Regions from separate parts of the Streptomyces sp. NPDC033178 genome, predicted to be linked through region 1. Evidence: riboswitches for the same ligand, from Rfam matches in the RefSeq annotation. Region 1 holds a riboswitch; each other region holds the start of a gene.
What was found. Region 1 has a riboswitch for S-adenosylmethionine ahead of thrC (threonine synthase). Riboswitches for the same ligand answer to the same signal wherever they lie in the genome.

Region 1 (5,402 bases):
GACCGCGCCGTGCCTCCTCGTCGAACGCGATGATCTTGGCCATGTGAAGTGGTCCTCCCGGACTGGGGTGGAATCTCCAGGACCGCGCCCGCGCCCGCGACGGACGGCCTGCCGACCTCGTGGTTCCTTGCCCCACCCGGCCAGCGGGCCTCACCGACCCGGTCCTCGTTATCACTCTCACCTTCAGAGTGCTAACGCCAATGATTAGCACTCGACCCATGCGAGTGCAAGCGGCTCAGGATGATCCGCAGGTGGGAGCAGGTGGGAAGAGAGTGGGCAGAGAGGCAGTGGACGGCGCGGACGGCGCGCGGGCGTGCCGAAGGGCCCGCACCCGGTGGGGTACGAGCCCTTCGGAAGAAGAACGTCGCTGCAGTAAGTCGGCGCGTGCTTCAGCCGGTCGCCAGTCGGACCATGTCCGCCTGCGGCCCCTTCTGGCCTTGCGAGATCTCAAAATCGACCCGCTGACCCTCTTCCAGGGTGCGGTAGCCGTCCATCTGAATCGCGCTGTAGTGGACGAAAACATCCGCACCACCGTCGACCGCGATGAAGCCGTACCCCTTCTCCGCGTTGAACCATTTGACGGTGCCCTGAGCCATGCCTAACTCCCCTATTACTGGCCCTTGCACAGACCCGCACTTCGCGGATCCGGGTCAGACCTCACCCCCCAACGGTTGGGGGTGTGCGCCGGAACGCGTCGACCGCGGCTGAATGTATCCGTCCAACTGCCGTCTGCAACAGGTCAATCCGACGAGAATTCCGGGCACGACCGATCGGGAATATGTGAAGAATTCACGAAGATTCAGGGCAAGTCGGGCCCCATGAATGCCATAAAAGGCTCAAAAAGGCGGGGCACTTTGGCTACTTCTTGTCGGGCTTCGGGCGGGATCTCAATGCGCCCGGCGTGCGGATCGAAGCAGGTTCCCCAACTGTACCGCGCTCAACCATACAGAATTGCCCCTTCCGCTTCTCTCACGGAGGGGGCAATTCGATGAACTCTCGGTGACGTCCGTTACCGAAGGTAATGATCAGCCCTCGGCGCGGCGCCCGACGGTCAGCCGCCGGCGACCGCGGGAATGATCGACACCCCGGCACCGTCCGGCGTCGCCGTCTCCAGGCCCTGCTCGAAGCGGACGTCGTCGTCGTTCACGTACACGTTGACGAACCGGCGCAACTGCCCCTGGTCGTCCAGGACCCGGGCGGCGATCCCGGTGTGGTTCTTCTCCAGATCGGAGATGACCTCACCAAGAGTCCCACCCTCAGCAGAAACCTCGGCCTTGCCGCCCGTGTAGGTGCGCAGGATGGTGGGGATACGAACGTTGACGCTCATGGGGTTGGACCTCCGTCGGAGTGGGTGGCCCCTTCAGGGGCGCGGGGAACTGCGCAGTCTTTGGCTTTCAGGGGCGCGGGGCAGTGACATTTGCGGCTCCGCCGCGGGGCGCGACCAGCCCCCACGCACCCGCAGCGAAGGAACAACGACTAACCGAGCCCAGCCTCACGGAAGGAATCCAGGTTCGGCCGGATCGTCGCGGTCAGCCCCGTGTCGGAAGCAACCGCGTCCAGGGTCTTCAGACCATCACCGGTATTGAGGACAACCGTGGTCAGACTCGGATCCAGCAGACCGTTCTCGATCAGCTTCTTCGCCACCCCCACCGTCACACCACCGGCGGTCTCCGCAAAGATCCCCTCGGTCCGCGCCAGCAACTTGATCGCGTCGACCACCTGCTCGTCGTTCACGTCCTCCACGGCCCCACCCGTACGCCGGGCGATATCGAGAACGTAAGGACCGTCCGCCGGGTTTCCGATCGCGAGCGACTTCGCGATCGTGTTCGGCTTCTGCGGCCGTACGACATCGTGCCCGGCCTTGTACGCCACGGACACCGGCGAGCAGCCCTCGGCCTGCGCACCGAAGATCTTGTACGGCTTGTCCTCGACGAGCCCGAGCTTGATCAGCTCCTGCAGACCCTTGTCGATCTTCGTGAGCTGCGAGCCGGAGGCGATCGGGACGACCAGCTGGTCGGGCAGCTGCCAGCCGAGCTGCTCACAGATCTCGTACGCGAGGGTCTTGGAGCCCTCCGCGTAGTACGGCCGCAGGTTGACGTTGACGAAGCCCCAGCCCTCGCCGGCCGGGTCGCCGATCAGCTCGGAGCAGAAGCGGTTCACGTCGTCGTAGTTGCCCTCGATGCCGACGAGCTCGCCGCCGTAGACCGCGGCCATGACGACCTTGCCCTGCTCCAGGTCGTGCGGGATGAACACGCAGGACCTGAAGCCGGCGCGCGCGGCGGCGGCGCCCACCGCGCCGGCGAGGTTGCCGGTGGAGGAGCAGGAGAGGGTGGTGAAGTTGAAGGCACGCGCGGCCTCGATGGCCTGGGCGACGACGCGGTCCTTGAAGGAGTGCGTCGGGTTGCCGGAGTCGTCCTTCACGAAGAGCTTGCCGGCGTCGACACCCAGCTCGCGCGCGAGGTTGTCGGCCTGGACGAGCTTGGTCCAGCCGGGGTTGATGTTCGGCTTGTCGGCCACGTCCGCGGGGACGGGCAGCAGCGGCGCGTAACGCCAGATGTTCGCGGGGCCCGCTTCGATCCGCTTGCGGAGCTCCTCGGTGTCATAGGCCGAGAAGTCGTACGCGATCTCCAGCGGGCCGAAACACTCCTCGCAGGCGAAGACCGGACCGAGCGGGACGCGGTGGCCGCATTCCCGGCAGGAAAGCGCGGCGGCCGGGCCGAGGTCGACGGAGTTCGCGGCGGTGGTGGAGTTCGTGGTGCTTGCAACTGTCTGCGCAGCCATGGAGGCGAGGCCCTTTCTCCTCATCTTCCTCACGACGCACTTCGCCGTGAGACGGATTTGGCACCTTCCCTAGCCGGGAGCCTCGCTGCGCTGATCGACGATGATCAGGCCGAGACCGGCTGGAGGGTTGCCGGGGCTTCAACGGGCCGTATCCCTCTGCCCCTCTGGATGAGCGGTATTCAGTTGTGGTTCTGGCTCTGGTTTTGGTTGTGCACGCAACGACCCCCGACATGCGATGGTCATCAGCGTTGTTCAAGACTGTAACCGAAGGCCTGGATGGTGGAGAGAGCCGTCCGAACCGCGAGATGACAGTGACACAACCCACACTGCAGGCCGCGGCGGGCACACGCATCCCAATGAACGCAAGGGAGAGCCGCACGTGCTGGAAGACGTCGAGCGCTGGCTGAGCACGCGCTCCTGGTCCGTCGAGGACCGCCCGCTCAAGCAACTCATCGCCGCGAAGCGTGCCACCGGCTCCACGGTGAGTGTCGTACTGCCCGCGCTCAACGAGGAGGAGACCGTCGGCGAGATCGTCGCGATCATCCGCCGTGAGCTGATGACCAGGAAGGTGCCGCTCGTCGACGAGATCGTGGTGATCGACTCGGGTTCGACGGACCGCACCTCCGAGGTCGCCGCCGACGCGGGCGCCCGTGTCGTGCACCGGGACGAGATCCTGCCCCGGCTGCCGGCCGTCCCCGGCAAGGGCGAGGTGCTGTGGCGCTCGCTCCTCGTCACCCGCGGAGACATCGTGGCCTTCGTCGACGCGGACCTGAAGGAGTTCTCGGCGGACTTCGTCTCCGGGATCGTCGGCCCGCTCCTCACCGAACCGGGCGTGGATCTCGTCAAGGCGATGTACGACCGCCCGCTGGGCTCCGCCGCAGGTCAGGGGGGTCGGGTCACCGAACTCATGGCCCGCCCGCTCCTGAACATGCACTGGCCGCAGCTGGCCGGCTTCGTCCAGCCGCTGGGCGGGGAGTACGCGGCCCGCCGCTCCCTCCTCGAACAGCTCCCGTTCCCCGTCGGGTACGGCGTCGAGCTGGGCATGCTGGTCGACGCGCTGCACCTGGTGGGTCTGGACGCCCTGGCCCAGGTCGACGTCGGCGTCCGCAAGCACCGCCACCAGGACGGCCAGGCCCTGGGCCGCATGTCCGCCGCGATCTACCGCACCGCCCAGCTCCGCCTGGCCCGCGGCCACATGATCCGCCCCTCCCTGACCCAGTTCGAACGAGGCGAGCACGGCTTCGAGCCCCGCACGTACTCGGTGGACATGGAGGAGAGGCCGCCGATGGCGGAGATCGAGGAGTACGTGGAACGCAAGGCGGCGTAGCGCTCCGCGGGGTGCGCCGTTGTTGTCTGCGGCGCCGCGCCCCTAAAGCCAAAAGATTGCGCAGTTCCCCGCGCCCCTTGAAGGGGCGCGGGGCCGTGACATTTGCGGCTCCGCCGCGGGGCGCGACCAGCCCCCACCGGCCCGCAGCCAACCGACAACCCCGCCTCCACGGCGAGGGGAACGTTTGAGCGTTTACACCAAGGGCTAGATTTCGAGGCATGGTCTCCACCCGCGCCACCCACAACATCCTGGTCGCCTCCAACCGCGGCCCGGTCTCGTACACCCTGGACGAGACCGGGGCGCTCACCGCCAAGCGCGGCGGAGGCGGCCTCGTCTCCGGCCTCTCCGCGATCGGCCCGGACGCGGGCGCCCTGTGGGTGTGCTCGGCCCTCGGCGACGGCGACCGCGAGGCCGTACGACGAGGGGTGGGCGAGGACGGCGTACGGATGCTGGACATCGACGCCGCCACCCACGAGGCCGCGTACAACGGCATCGCCAACTCCGCGCTGTGGTTCGTGCACCACCTGCTCTACCAGACACCGCTGGAGCCGGTCTTCGACAAGGAGTTCCGGCGCCAGTGGGCGGCGTACGAGACGTACAACCACGCCTTCGCCGAGGCGCTGGCCGAGGAGGCGGCGGAGGGCGCGGCCGTCCTCGTGCAGGACTACCACCTGACCCTCGTCCCGCGGATGCTCCGCGAGCTCCGCCCCGACCTGCGGATCGGGCACTTCTCGCACACGCCTTGGGCGCCGCCGGAGTACTTCCGGCTGCTGCCGGACGACATCGCGGCGAAGGTGCTCGGCGGGATCCTCGGAGCGGACCGGGCCGCGTTCCTCACCCAGCGGTGGGCGGACGCGTTCACGGACTGCTGTCACGCCGTCCTGGGTCCCGGGATTCCCTCCGGTACGCGGATCGGGGTGCACGGTCTCGGGGCGGACGCGGACTTCCTGCGCGAGCGCTCGCACCGGCCGGACGTGGACGAGCGGCTGGCGGTACTGCGCGAGCAGATCGGCACGGCCCCCGACGGCAGCGCCCGTAAGGCGATCGTGCGGGTGGACCGGACCGAGCTGTCCAAGAACATCGTGCGCGGGCTGCTGGCGTTCCGGGAGCTGCTGGAGGAGCGCCCGGAGTGGCGCGAGCGGGTGGTGCACGTGGCGTTCGCGTACCCGTCGCGGCAGGACCTGGCGGTCTACCGCGACTACACGGCCGAGGTGCAGCGGGTCGCGGACGAGATCAACTCCCAGTACGGGACGCCCGGTTGGACCCCCGTCCTGCTGAACCTCAAGGACGACTT
Region 2 (5,402 bases), on a different contig from region 1:
CAGAGCGTGCCGGGCCGCCGCGGGGTCCCCCGCCACCAGCTCCGACGCCGGCCGCCCGGTCACGTCCTCGGCCGTGTGCCCCGTCAGCAGCCGTGCGCCCTCGCTCCAGCCCGTGACGTTGCCGCTCGCGTCGACCACCGCCATGGCGTCACCGGCCGTGGCCGCCGGTCCTCCGTCGCGCGGCAATGTCACCATGTGTACAAGAATGGTCCCCTTCGGCATCCGCATCAAGCCAGATGACCGGTTTCCACCCCCACTCCGCGGCCTCGTGCCCACCCGGTCGGGGTGACCTCCGGGACCGTCACGAAGCCACCCGCTCACCCCGCTCACCGATGTCGGCGGCGGCATCGGCGTCGGCAGTCGTACGGGAATCGGGATGGGCCAGGCCCAGGTGGTCGCGCAGGGTCGTGCCCTCGTACTCCGTGCGGAACACTCCGCGCTCCTGGAGCAGCGGGACCACCGTGTCGGCGAATGCGTCGAGGCCGCCGGGGGTGATGTGCGGGACGAGGATGAAGCCGTCGCTCGCGTCGGCCTGGACGAAGTCGTCGATGGTGGCCGCGACCGTGGCCGGGGAGCCGACGAATGCCTGGCGGTTGCCGGTCTCGATGACCAGGTCGCGGATGGACCAGTTGTTGGCGGCCGCGCGCTCCCGCCACTCGCGGGCGGTGGCCAGCGGGTCGCGGTACATCCGGACCTGGGCCCGGCCGCGCGCCACGGTGTGCTCGCCGAGGTCGGGGTCGATGTCGGGCAGCGGGCCGTCGGGGTCGTACGCGGACAGGTCGCGGTTCCAGACGAACTCCAGGTGCTTGATGGCGGTCGCCCCGCTGACCTGCTGCCTGCGCACCTCCCGTGCCAGTTCCTCCGCCTCGGCGTCGGTGTCCCCGAGGACGAAGGTCGCGGCGGGCAGGATCAGCAACTGGTCGGGGGTACGGCCGTAGCGGGCCAGGCGTCCCTTGACGTCCGTGTAGAACGCCTGGCCGTCCTTGAGCGTGGCGTACCGGCTGAAGATCGCGTCGGCACTGGAGGCGGCGAACTCGCGGCCCTCCTCGGAGTCGCCGGCCTGGAAGATCACCGGGCGGCCCTGCGGGGAGCGCGGGACGTTGAACTGCCCCTCGATGTCGAAGTGTTGGCCCTGGTGGACGAAGGCGCCGGCCTTCGCGTCGCGCAGGAAGGTGCCGGTTTCCTGGTCGGCGACGATCTCGTCGCCGTGCCAGGAGTCGAAGAGTTCGTTCGCGGTGGCCAGGAACTCCTTGGCCCGGGAGTAGCGCTCGTCCTGCGGGAGGAAGCCGCCGCGGCGGAAGTTCTCGCCGGTGAAGGCGTCCCAGGAGGTGACGACGTTCCAGGCGGCGCGCCCGTCCGAGAGGTGGTCAAGGCTGGCGAACTGCCGAGCCACTTCATAGGGCTCGTTGAAGGTGGAGTTGATGGTGCCGGTCAGGCCGAGGTGCTGGGTGACGGCGGCGAGCGCGGTGAGGACGGTGAAGGTGTCGGGGCGGCCGACGACGTCCAAGTCGTAGATTTTTCCGCCCTGTTCGCGCAGTCGCAGCCCTTCGGCGAGGAAGAGGAAGTCGAACTTGGCGCGTTCGGCGGTCCGCGCGAAGTGCGCGAAGGAGCTGAACTCGATGTGGCTGCCGGCCTCCGGGTCGCTCCACACGGTGGTGTTGTTGACGCCGGGGAAGTGGGCGGCCAGGTGGATCTGCTTCAGCGGCTTGCTCATGGTCCTGCGGTCTCCGTCCGGCTCAGGCGGTGGCGTTGGCAGCGGCGTTGGCGTTGGCGTTGGCGTTGGCGTTGACATCGGCAACGGCTTTGGCGGCGTAGCGGTTGGCCGGGCGGGCGAGTCCGAGCAGTCCGCGCAGGGTGTCGGCCTCGTAGGCGCGGCGGAAGGCACCCCGGCGCTGGAGTTCGGGCACCAGGCCCTGGGTGATGGCCGGCAGGTCGTGGCAGAGGACGGCGGGACGCAGCCGGAAGCCGCTCAGCCCGGCCGACCGCAGCTCCTGGAGCAGGTCGGCGAATTGGGCGGGTGTGCCGGTGAAGACGCGGGCGTCGCTGGTGAACGGCGCTCCCGCGAGGGCGTCGAGGCGGTCCCTGCGGGCGGCCGCGGCGGCCGGATCGTCGTCGAGGAAAACCACCAAGTCGCCGAAGACGTGCAGGGGTTGGTCGGCGCGGCCCGCGAGGGCCTGTTCGGCGCGGATCTCGGCGACGATCGCGCGGGCCTGGTCGGTCTCGTGCGGGGTGACGTAGCCGATGTCGGCGGAGCGGGCCACCAGCCGGTACGGGACGGTCTGGTGTGCGAGTGCGCTGACGACGGGCTGGCCCTGGGGCGGACGCGGGGTGATGGAGGGGCCCTTGACGCTGAAGTGCGGGCCCTCGAAGTCGATGTAGTGGAGCTTGTCGCGGTCGACGAAGCGGCCGGTGGCCACGTCCCGGATCTCGGCGTCGTCCTCCCAGCTGTCCCAGAGTCTGCGCACGACCTCGACGTAGTCGGCCGTCTCGTCGAAGAGCTCGGTCACCACATCCCGCGTGGCCGGGCTGTCGTAGGCATCCAGGCGGGGCAGCGTACGGCGGCCGAAGTGCGCCGCCTCGTTCTGTCGTGCCGTCAACTGCACCCGCAGGCCCGCCCGGCCGGAACTCACATAGTCGAGGGTGGCGATGGCCTTGGAGATGTGGAACGGCTCCGTGTGCGTGGCCACCACGGTCGGCACCAGGCCTATGTGGCGGGTCAGCGGGGCGACACGGGCGGCGACGAGAACGGCGTCGAGCCGGCCGCGGACCTGGTCGGTCCGCCCGTCCGGCTCGATGAAGTGCGAGGACTGCAGTCCCAGGCCGTCCTCGAAGGTCACGAAGTCGAGAAGTCCGCGCTCGGCCTCGGCGACGAGGTCGGCCCAGTACTGGGCGGTGAACAGTTCCCGGGGCCGGGCCACCGGTTCGCGCCAGGCGGCGGGGTGCCAGCCGGCGCCATCGAGTGCCACGGCGAGGTGCAGATGGGCTGAAGAGGGCAGGGCAGAAGGTGCTGAGGACACGAGGGGTGTGCCTTCCTGATCGACCGTACGAGGAAGCCGGCCCTCACCTGAGGGCGCGGCCGCGTGGGATACAGGTCAGGAGCAACAGAGCGCGCCGGCAACGCGCAGCAGGTCGATGTGCGGCCGGGAGTAGAGGCGTACGCGATGGAGCGGGGCGGCCTTCGGGACGCCGCGGCGGGACACGGTTCGGGCTCGCACCTGCGTCACCTCCGCACTTCCGGCCCGGCGGACGGGAGTCCGGCCGACCTCATATTCGCGGGCCCTCGATGGGGCACCGCATCGTCGTCAACGGGCACAACAGTACGGCTGTGCCTTTTCTTCCTGCCATGGGGAGTTCTCGTTCGGAGTTCCTGTCGGGAGGCTTCCCGTCACGAGGTGCGAAGCCGGTCCGGTGGTCCGGCGGCCGGATGCCCAGTTGCTGAGACGCCGTCTTGACGGTCCCGCGGACCGCGTCAACACTGGCGGGGACGGTCACGATTGCCAGCGCCCGTCGTGCGGGGAATCCCCGTTCGTGCGGTCATCGGCCCCGGCCCGCTGGCAGGCAACCCTTCCACCGCGACGGGGTGCCCCGGGTGACGACCGGGTTCCGCCGGAGCGGCGGGGCAAGCGTGGTCTCGCGTCTCGCGAGCCCCGACGGCAGGACCGGTGGGAATGTCCAGGAACGGCTTGACGAGGCGCCTGCACATCGATTTGTCGCGTGTCTCCAGCGCTTACTGATCCGCTACGCGTCCGACCGATCCGGACCTGTACGGCAGCGCAGTCACTCCGTTCCGCCACTGGCGCCCACGAGGCGGCCAGGGCCTCCGCGTTCCCCCTGGAGAGTCATGCCCGAGACAGTTTCCCGCGGTTCCAGCAGCACTGACACCTTCACGTCGGCGGCCTCTCGCGCGACCGCTACTCACTCGTCCGGCCGTGGCACAGCCGCCGGCGGCACGGCCGTCCCCGGTCCGGCCGCCCGTCCGCACCGCTTCCGCGGCCGTATCGGCGTCGGTCTCGCGGGCGGCTTCTACCCGGCGCCGCACCGCTATCAGCTGTACCTGTCCGAGGCCTGTCCCTACTCGGGGCGTGTAGCGGTCGTCCTCGACCTGCTCGGCCTCAAGGGCTCGCTCACCACCACGCTCCTGAAGCTCCCCGCCGAGACGCCGGATGCCTTCGCATCACTGCGCGGCGCCTACGAGGCGACCTGGCACCACTACGACGGCCCGCTCACCGCGCCCGCGCTGTGCGACCGCTGGAGCGGACGCGTCGTCAGCAACCACGCGCCCGACATCCTCCGCGACCTCGCCGGCCTGCTCGCCGACGGAGCGTGTGAGTCCGCACTGGCTCGGCTCGACCGGCAACTCGCCTGCCACCCCTACGTGTTGGGCGATGAGCTCAGCACCACGGACAGGGACCTCTGGGTGACACTCACCCACCTCGACCACTTCGACGCGGCCGGCACCCTCACCGCGTACCGCCACATCGAGGATTACGTACGACGCCTCGGCGATCACCCGGGCCTTTCCGCCGACGAGCACTGAGCGCTCGGCGCAGGCCCACGAACCGGTGTGACAACTGCGCGGCACTGGGCCGGAATACGCCTTCCGGATATGCCGATGAGGGAGATAGAGAAAGGGAATAGTGGGGGAATTGTAAAACGGCGGGCGGGGGACGCATGCGCATTCAGGTACTCGGACCGGTATGCGCATGGCGGGACGGCACCCGCCTCGACCTCGGTTCGCCCCAGCGCCGCGCGGTACTGGCCCTGCTCGCCGTGTCCCGTGGACAGCAACTGCCGTTCTTCGGACTCGCGGACGCGCTGTGGGGCGAGCGCCCGCCGGCGACCGCGTCGAACGTCGTCCAGACCCACATCAAGCACCTGCGCCACCTGCTGGAACCGGACCGGCCACCACGCGCCCGCAGTGCGGTGCTCCCCCGGCTCGGCGACGGCTACGCGCTGCGCGTCCCGTACGACGCCATAGACCTGCTGCGCTTCAGGGACCTGGTCGCCGGGGCGGTGACCGTACGACGGGACGGGAGGGGCGGCGGCCAGGAGCGGGCGGCCGCACTGCTGACCGACGCGCTCGGGCTGTGGCAGCAACCGCCCCTCGCGGACCTGCCCTTCCTCTCCGCCCACCCGGTGGTCGTCGCGCTGGCGGAGGAACGTCGTGGTGCGGTCGCCCAGTACGGCGAGGCCATGATCGCGGCGGGCAGGACCGCCGACGCGTTGCCCGTCCTGGAGGAGACCGCGGTCGCGCAGCCGCTGGACGAGGATGCCCAGGCCCGGCTCATCCGGGCGTACGAGGCTGTCGGGCGGCGCGACCAGGCGGTCGCCGTCTACCGGCGGAGCCGCCGTCGGCTGGCCGACGAGCTCGGCGTCGACCCCGGCCCCGCGCTGGCCGAGGC
Region 3 (5,402 bases), on a different contig from region 1:
TGCCCGGCATCATGCTGGGGCTCGTGGTCGGCCACCTGATCCTGGTCTTCTACCACAAGCACACGCAGTTCGCGGGTCCCGGAAAGACGAACAAGAACGTCGTCGGCATGCCGCTGCTGCCGGTCTACATGGCCAAGGCCGGAGGCTTCTTCTTCCTGGTCTTCGGTTTCATCGCGATGGTGTCCGCGGTCGCGTCGATCAACCCGATCTGGGTGCTGGGACCGTACCGGCCGGACCAGGTGTCCACGGGCGCCCAGCCGGACTGGTACATGGGCTTCGCCGAGGGTCTGATCCGTGCGATGCCCGGCTGGGAGATCAACCTCTGGGGTCACACACTCGTCCTGGGTGTGTTCATCCCGCTGGTGCTCTTCGGTCTCTTCCTCGGCATCCTCGCGCTCTATCCGTTCATCGAGTCCTGGATCACCGGAGACAAGAGCGAGCACCACATCCTGGACCGGCCGCGCAACGCGCCGACCCGTACGGCCTTCGGTGTCGCCTGGGTGACCGCGTACATGATCATGCTGATCGGCGGTGGCAACGACATCGTCGCGACCCACTTCCATCTGTCGATCAACTCGGTGACCTGGTTCGTCCGGGTCGGGTTCTTCGTCGGACCGGTCCTCGCGTTCGTCGTCACCAAGCGGATCTGTCTCGGCCTCCAGCGCCGCGACAAGGACAAGGTGCTGCACGGCCGCGAGTCGGGCATCATCAAGCGTCTGCCGCACGGTGAGTTCATCGAGGTCCACGAGCCCCTCAGCCAGGAGGCTCTGCACACCCTCACGGCGCACGAGCAGTACGAGCCGGCCGTGATCGGCCCGGCGGTCGACGAGAACGGTGTCGAGCGCAAGGTGAAGGGCCCGCAGAAGCTGCGCGCCAAGCTCAGCAACGCGTACTTCGGCGAGGACAACCAGATCCCGAAGCCCACCGCCGAGGAGTACAAGGAGATCACGAGCGGCCACGGCCACCACTGATCTTCTACCTGTTCGCCACGGCAGGAGCCCCGTCCATTGCCCGGACGGGGCTCTTTGCCGTCCCCGGGGCTGGATAGGGTGGACCTGGTCCCGTACGAGCGATGAGCTACGGGCAAGCCCCACACTCCACATCCCACAGGCGTCCCCATCGCGGGACGGACGACCCAGGAGCGGCATATGAGCGCTGTGACCCCCGCAGGAGGCGACACCGCGGCGGTCCGTTCCTGGCCCGCCCTGCTGAACGGCCTGCTGGACGGACGCGACCTGAGCGCCGCCGACACCGCCTGGGCGATGGACCTGATCATGCGGGGCGAGGCGACCGACGCGCAGATCGCCGGGTTCGTGGTGGCGCTGCGGGCCAAGGGCGAGACCGTCGAGGAGATCGTCGGGTTCGTCCGGGCGATGTACGAGCACGCGAACGTGATCGAGGTGCCGGGGGAGACCGTCGACATCGTCGGTACGGGCGGCGACGGGGCGAAGACCGTCAACATCTCCACCATGTCGGCGATCGTCATCGCCGGTACGGGTGCCAAGGTCGTCAAGCACGGCAACCGGGCGGCCTCCTCGGCCTCCGGGGCGTCCGACGTGCTGGAGAAGCTCGGGGTCAATCTGGAGCTGCCGACACATCGGGTGGCCCAGGTCGCCGAGACGGCCGGGATCACCTTCTGCTTCGCGGCGAAGTTCCACCCCGCGATGCGCTACGCGGGCGCCGCGCGCGGGCAGCTGGGGATCCGTACGGTCTTCAACGCGCTGGGTCCGCTGACCAATCCGGCGAAGGTGAGGGCGCAGGCCGTCGGGTGCGCCGATCCCCGGATGGCGCCGATCATGGCCGGTGTCTTCGCCGAGCGCGGCAACTCCTCGCTCGTCTTCCGCGGTGACGACGGGCTGGACGAGCTGACGACGACCGCTACGTCGCGGGTGTGGATCGTACGGGACGGGAAGGTGCGCGAGGAGTCGTTCGATCCGCGTGACGTGGGGATCGAGCTGGTGCCCGTGGAGGCGCTGCGCGGGGCCGACGCCTCGTACAACGCGGATGTGGCCCGGCGGCTGCTCAACGGGGAGACCGGGCCCGTTCGTGACGCCGTGCTGCTGAACTCCGCGGCGGCGCTGGTGGCTCTGTCGCCGGGGGACGGGCCGCTCGCGGACCAGCTCCGGGCGGGGATGGTGAAGGCGGCGGCCGCGATCGACTCCGGGGCGGCGAAGGCGACGCTGGAGCGGTGGGTGGCGGCGACCAACGCGTAGCCGCTGGGCCGGCCTTTTTCTTCGCCCCCGCCGCCCCTTCCCGTCCCGTCCCCTGGGGGCTCCGCCCCCAGACCCCCGTATCGCGCTGAACGCGCTCGTCCTCAAACGCCGGACGGGCTGATGGTGTCGGCCCGGGCTGCGAAGTATTCAGCCCCTCCGGCGTTTGAGGAGCGGGGGTTCGGGGGCTGGCCCCCGAAAAGGGACGGGAATGGGTAGGGGCGGCGGGGGCGAAAAGGCCCCGTCGCTCCCCGGCCGTTCCGGCATCCGGACGGCGGGGTTGCGTCGGGAAGATCGTGTGGCAAGATGCAGGCAGGTCATGAGCGACAGCCATCAGGCCCCGGCCGGCTGTCCGGCAACCCTCCGTCCGTGGCGGGGTGCCCCGGGTGAAGACCAGGCCGTAGGCAGTGAGGTCTACGGCAAGCGCGGACCCCTCGCATCACCAGGGGTCCTGGTCGTCCGAGGGAGCCTTCTGTGAGCAAGCGAATGCGATAGGGCGTAGAGCCCCGCCTCCGCACCCCCCTTTTCACCTCACCCGCGCTTGAGCCCTACCCGCTCGCGTGGTGTTCCCGCCTGCCTCACAGGAGTTCGCCATGTCTGTTTCCACCGCTGTCTCCACTGCCGCTGTCGCTGCCGCCGACGAGCCCGTGTGCCGTGACACCTCCGCGTCGCTGCCCGTGCTGGGGCGAGACGTCACCGTCCCGCTGGTCACCGGCGGCGAGGTCACCTACGCCGCGCTCGACTACGCCGCCAGCGCCCCGGCCCTCCAGCGGGTGTGGGACGACGTGGCCGCGTACGCCCCGTACTACGGGAGCGTGCACCGCGGGGCCGGGTACCTCTCCCAGCTGTCCACCGACCTGTTCGAGAACGCCCGCAGGACCGTCGAGGAGTTCCTCGACTGCCGCGACGGCGACCAGGTCGTCTTCACCCGGTCCACCACCGACTCGCTCAACCTCCTCGCCGCCGCCCTGCCCGCCGACTGCCAGGTCTTCGTCTTCGAGACCGAGCACCACGCGTCCCTGCTCCCGTGGCGGAACGCCCGCGTCACCTACCTCAACGCCCCGCGCACCCCGGGCGAGGCCGTCGCCACGCTGGAGCGGGCGCTCGCCGAGCGGGACCCCCACGGTCCGGCGCTCGTGTGCGTCACGGGCGCCTCGAACGTCACCGGCGAGCTGTGGCCCGTACGGGAACTGGCCGCCGCCGCCCACACGAACGGCGCCCGGATCGTGCTCGACGCCGCCCAGCTCGCGCCCCACCACCCCGTGTCCGTACGGGAGTTGGACGTCGACTGGGTCGCCTTCTCCGGTCACAAGCTGTACGCGCCCTTCGGGTCGGGTGTCCTCGCCGGACGCGCCGACTGGCTGACCGAGGCCGAGCCGTACCTCGCGGGCGGGGGTGCCTCGCGGAAGGTCTCACGGCGGGTGGACGGCGGCGTCGACGTCGAGTGGCACGAGAGCGCCGCACGGCACGAGGCCGGGTCGCCCAACGTCATCGGTGCCTACTCCATCGCCTCCGCCTGCAAGGCCCTCACCGAGGCCGGCTTCGACACGCTGGTCGCCCGGGAGCAGCACCTGATCGACACCGTCAGGACCGGTCTCGCCGAGGTGCCCGAGGTGCGTGTCCTCTCGCTCTTCGGCGACGACGCGCCCCGCGTCGGTGTCATCTCCTTCGTCGTCGAGGGCTGGAACAGCTCGCACTTCGCCGCCGCGCTCTCCGCCGAGTACGGCATCGGAGTGCGGGACGGTCTGTTCTGCGCGCACCCGCTCGTACGCACCCTCCTCGGCAGCGACCCGCAGACCCAGGGCGAGTGCGGTGCCCCCGAGGCGGCGCCCGGCGAGAAGTCGCTCAACGCGATCCGCGTGAGCTTCGGGGCGGGCACGCCCGACGAGCACGTCAAGCGGTTCGTCCGTGCCGTCAAGGAACTCGTGAGCGACGGCGCGAAGTGGAACTACCGCACGGTGGAAGGGCGTTGCGTCCCGGCGGTGTGACCCCGGTCTGACCCCGGTCTGACCGGCTGGTGGCTCCCCGAGTGTCCGCCGCCCCCCGCCGGGGCTGCGCTCACACGCCCGCCCCTCGTGGCAGCCCCGCCCCCAGCAGGATCATCCGCAGCGCTCGCTCGGTCGCGTCGGTGAGGAGTTCGGAGGCTCGTACGAGGGCCTCGGCCAGGGCCATCGGGGCGGGCAGGATGCCGGTGAAGGCGTCCACGCCCGGGACCGTGTGGGCGCCCTCGCCGAGGGTGCCCGCCAGGGCGAGGACCGGGCGTCCGTTCAGTTTGGCGCGGCGGGCCACCTCGGCCGGGACCTTGCCACGCGGTGTCTGGTGGTCCAGGGCACCCTCCGCGGTGAGGACCAGGTCGGCGCGGGCGAGGCGGGCGTCCAGGTCGAGGTGGTCGAGGAGCACCTCGAAGCGGGGGAGGAGACGGGCGCCGAGAGCGGCGAGGCCCGCGCCCAGGCCGCCGGAGGCACCCGTACCGGGGCCGCCGTACAGGTCACAGGTGACCGGGAGGTCCCGGGTGAGGACGTACGCCCAGTTCTCCAGGCCCGCGGACAGCTCCTCGACCTGCGCGGGGGTCGCGCCCTTCTGCGGACCGAAGACCCGGGCGACGCCGCGCTCACCGCAGAGCACGTTGTACGGGTTGCAGGCGACCAGCAGTTCCGTGTGGGCCAGACGGGGGTCGAGACCCTTCGGGTCGATGTGGTGCAGGCGGGTCAACTCACGGCCCCCGTGGGGGAGTTCGAAGCCGTCCTCGTCGAGCAGGCGGGCGCCGAGCGCCTGCAGGGCTCCGGCGCCCCCGTCCGACGTACCCGAGTCGCCGCAGCCGACGAGGATGCGGCGTACGCCCGTGTCGAGGGCGGCGCGGATCAGCTCGCCGACGCCGTACGTGGTGGTGGCGCCCGGGTCGCGCAGGCTGTGCGGGACGAGGGAGAGGCCGGCCACCGCCGCCATCTCCACGACGGCCGTGTCGGCGGAGCCGAGGTCGGAGCCGGAGCCGGATCCGACACCGGATCCAGCGCCGAGCAGCGCGAAGTGGGTGCCCACGGGCTCGCCGAGCGGGCCGGTGGCGGGCAGGGCGACCAGTCGGCCCCCGGTCGCCGAGGCGAGGGCCCGGGCAGTCCCCTCGCCGCCGTCCACCAGCGGGATCAGGTCGACCTCGGCGTCCGGTACGACACGGCGTACGCCCGCCGCGATGGC

Region 2: it holds a riboswitch for S-adenosylmethionine, as region 1 does, so the genes downstream of both, ACZ5VQ_RS07755 (glutathione S-transferase C-terminal domain-containing protein) here and thrC (threonine synthase) in region 1, are expected to answer to the same signal.
Region 3: it holds a riboswitch for S-adenosylmethionine, as region 1 does, so the genes downstream of both, ACZ5VQ_RS13625 (aminotransferase class V-fold PLP-dependent enzyme) here and thrC (threonine synthase) in region 1, are expected to answer to the same signal.

What each region holds. Positions count from the first base shown of each region.
Region 1 is NZ_JBVIPT010000007.1:166,748-172,149, reverse strand. Features, by position in the region: gene groL (chaperonin GroEL) at 1-43, opposite strand, end outside; gene ACZ5VQ_RS19305 (cold-shock protein) at 390-596, opposite strand; gene ACZ5VQ_RS19300 (MoaD/ThiS family protein) at 1,052-1,327, opposite strand; gene thrC (threonine synthase) at 1,477-2,781, opposite strand; SAM riboswitch class I at 2,799-2,956, opposite strand; gene ACZ5VQ_RS19290 (glucosyl-3-phosphoglycerate synthase) at 3,161-4,108, shown strand; gene ACZ5VQ_RS19285 (alpha,alpha-trehalose-phosphate synthase (UDP-forming)) at 4,327-5,402, shown strand, end outside.
Region 2 is NZ_JBVIPT010000003.1:86,573-91,974, forward strand. Features, by position in the region: gene ACZ5VQ_RS07735 (SpoIIE family protein phosphatase) at 1-195, opposite strand, end outside; gene ACZ5VQ_RS07740 (NtaA/DmoA family FMN-dependent monooxygenase) at 302-1,714, opposite strand; gene ACZ5VQ_RS07745 (LLM class flavin-dependent oxidoreductase) at 1,737-3,017, opposite strand; gene ACZ5VQ_RS07750 (putative leader peptide) at 3,093-3,215, opposite strand; SAM riboswitch class IV at 3,487-3,632, shown strand; gene ACZ5VQ_RS07755 (glutathione S-transferase C-terminal domain-containing protein) at 3,842-4,537, shown strand; gene ACZ5VQ_RS07760 (AfsR/SARP family transcriptional regulator) at 4,672-5,402, shown strand, end outside.
Region 3 is NZ_JBVIPT010000005.1:6,790-12,191, forward strand. Features, by position in the region: gene qcrB (cytochrome bc1 complex cytochrome b subunit) at 1-971, shown strand, start outside; gene trpD (anthranilate phosphoribosyltransferase) at 1,149-2,213, shown strand; SAM riboswitch class IV at 2,526-2,642, shown strand; gene ACZ5VQ_RS13625 (aminotransferase class V-fold PLP-dependent enzyme) at 2,804-4,198, shown strand; gene ACZ5VQ_RS13630 (glycerate kinase family protein) at 4,269-5,402, opposite strand, start outside.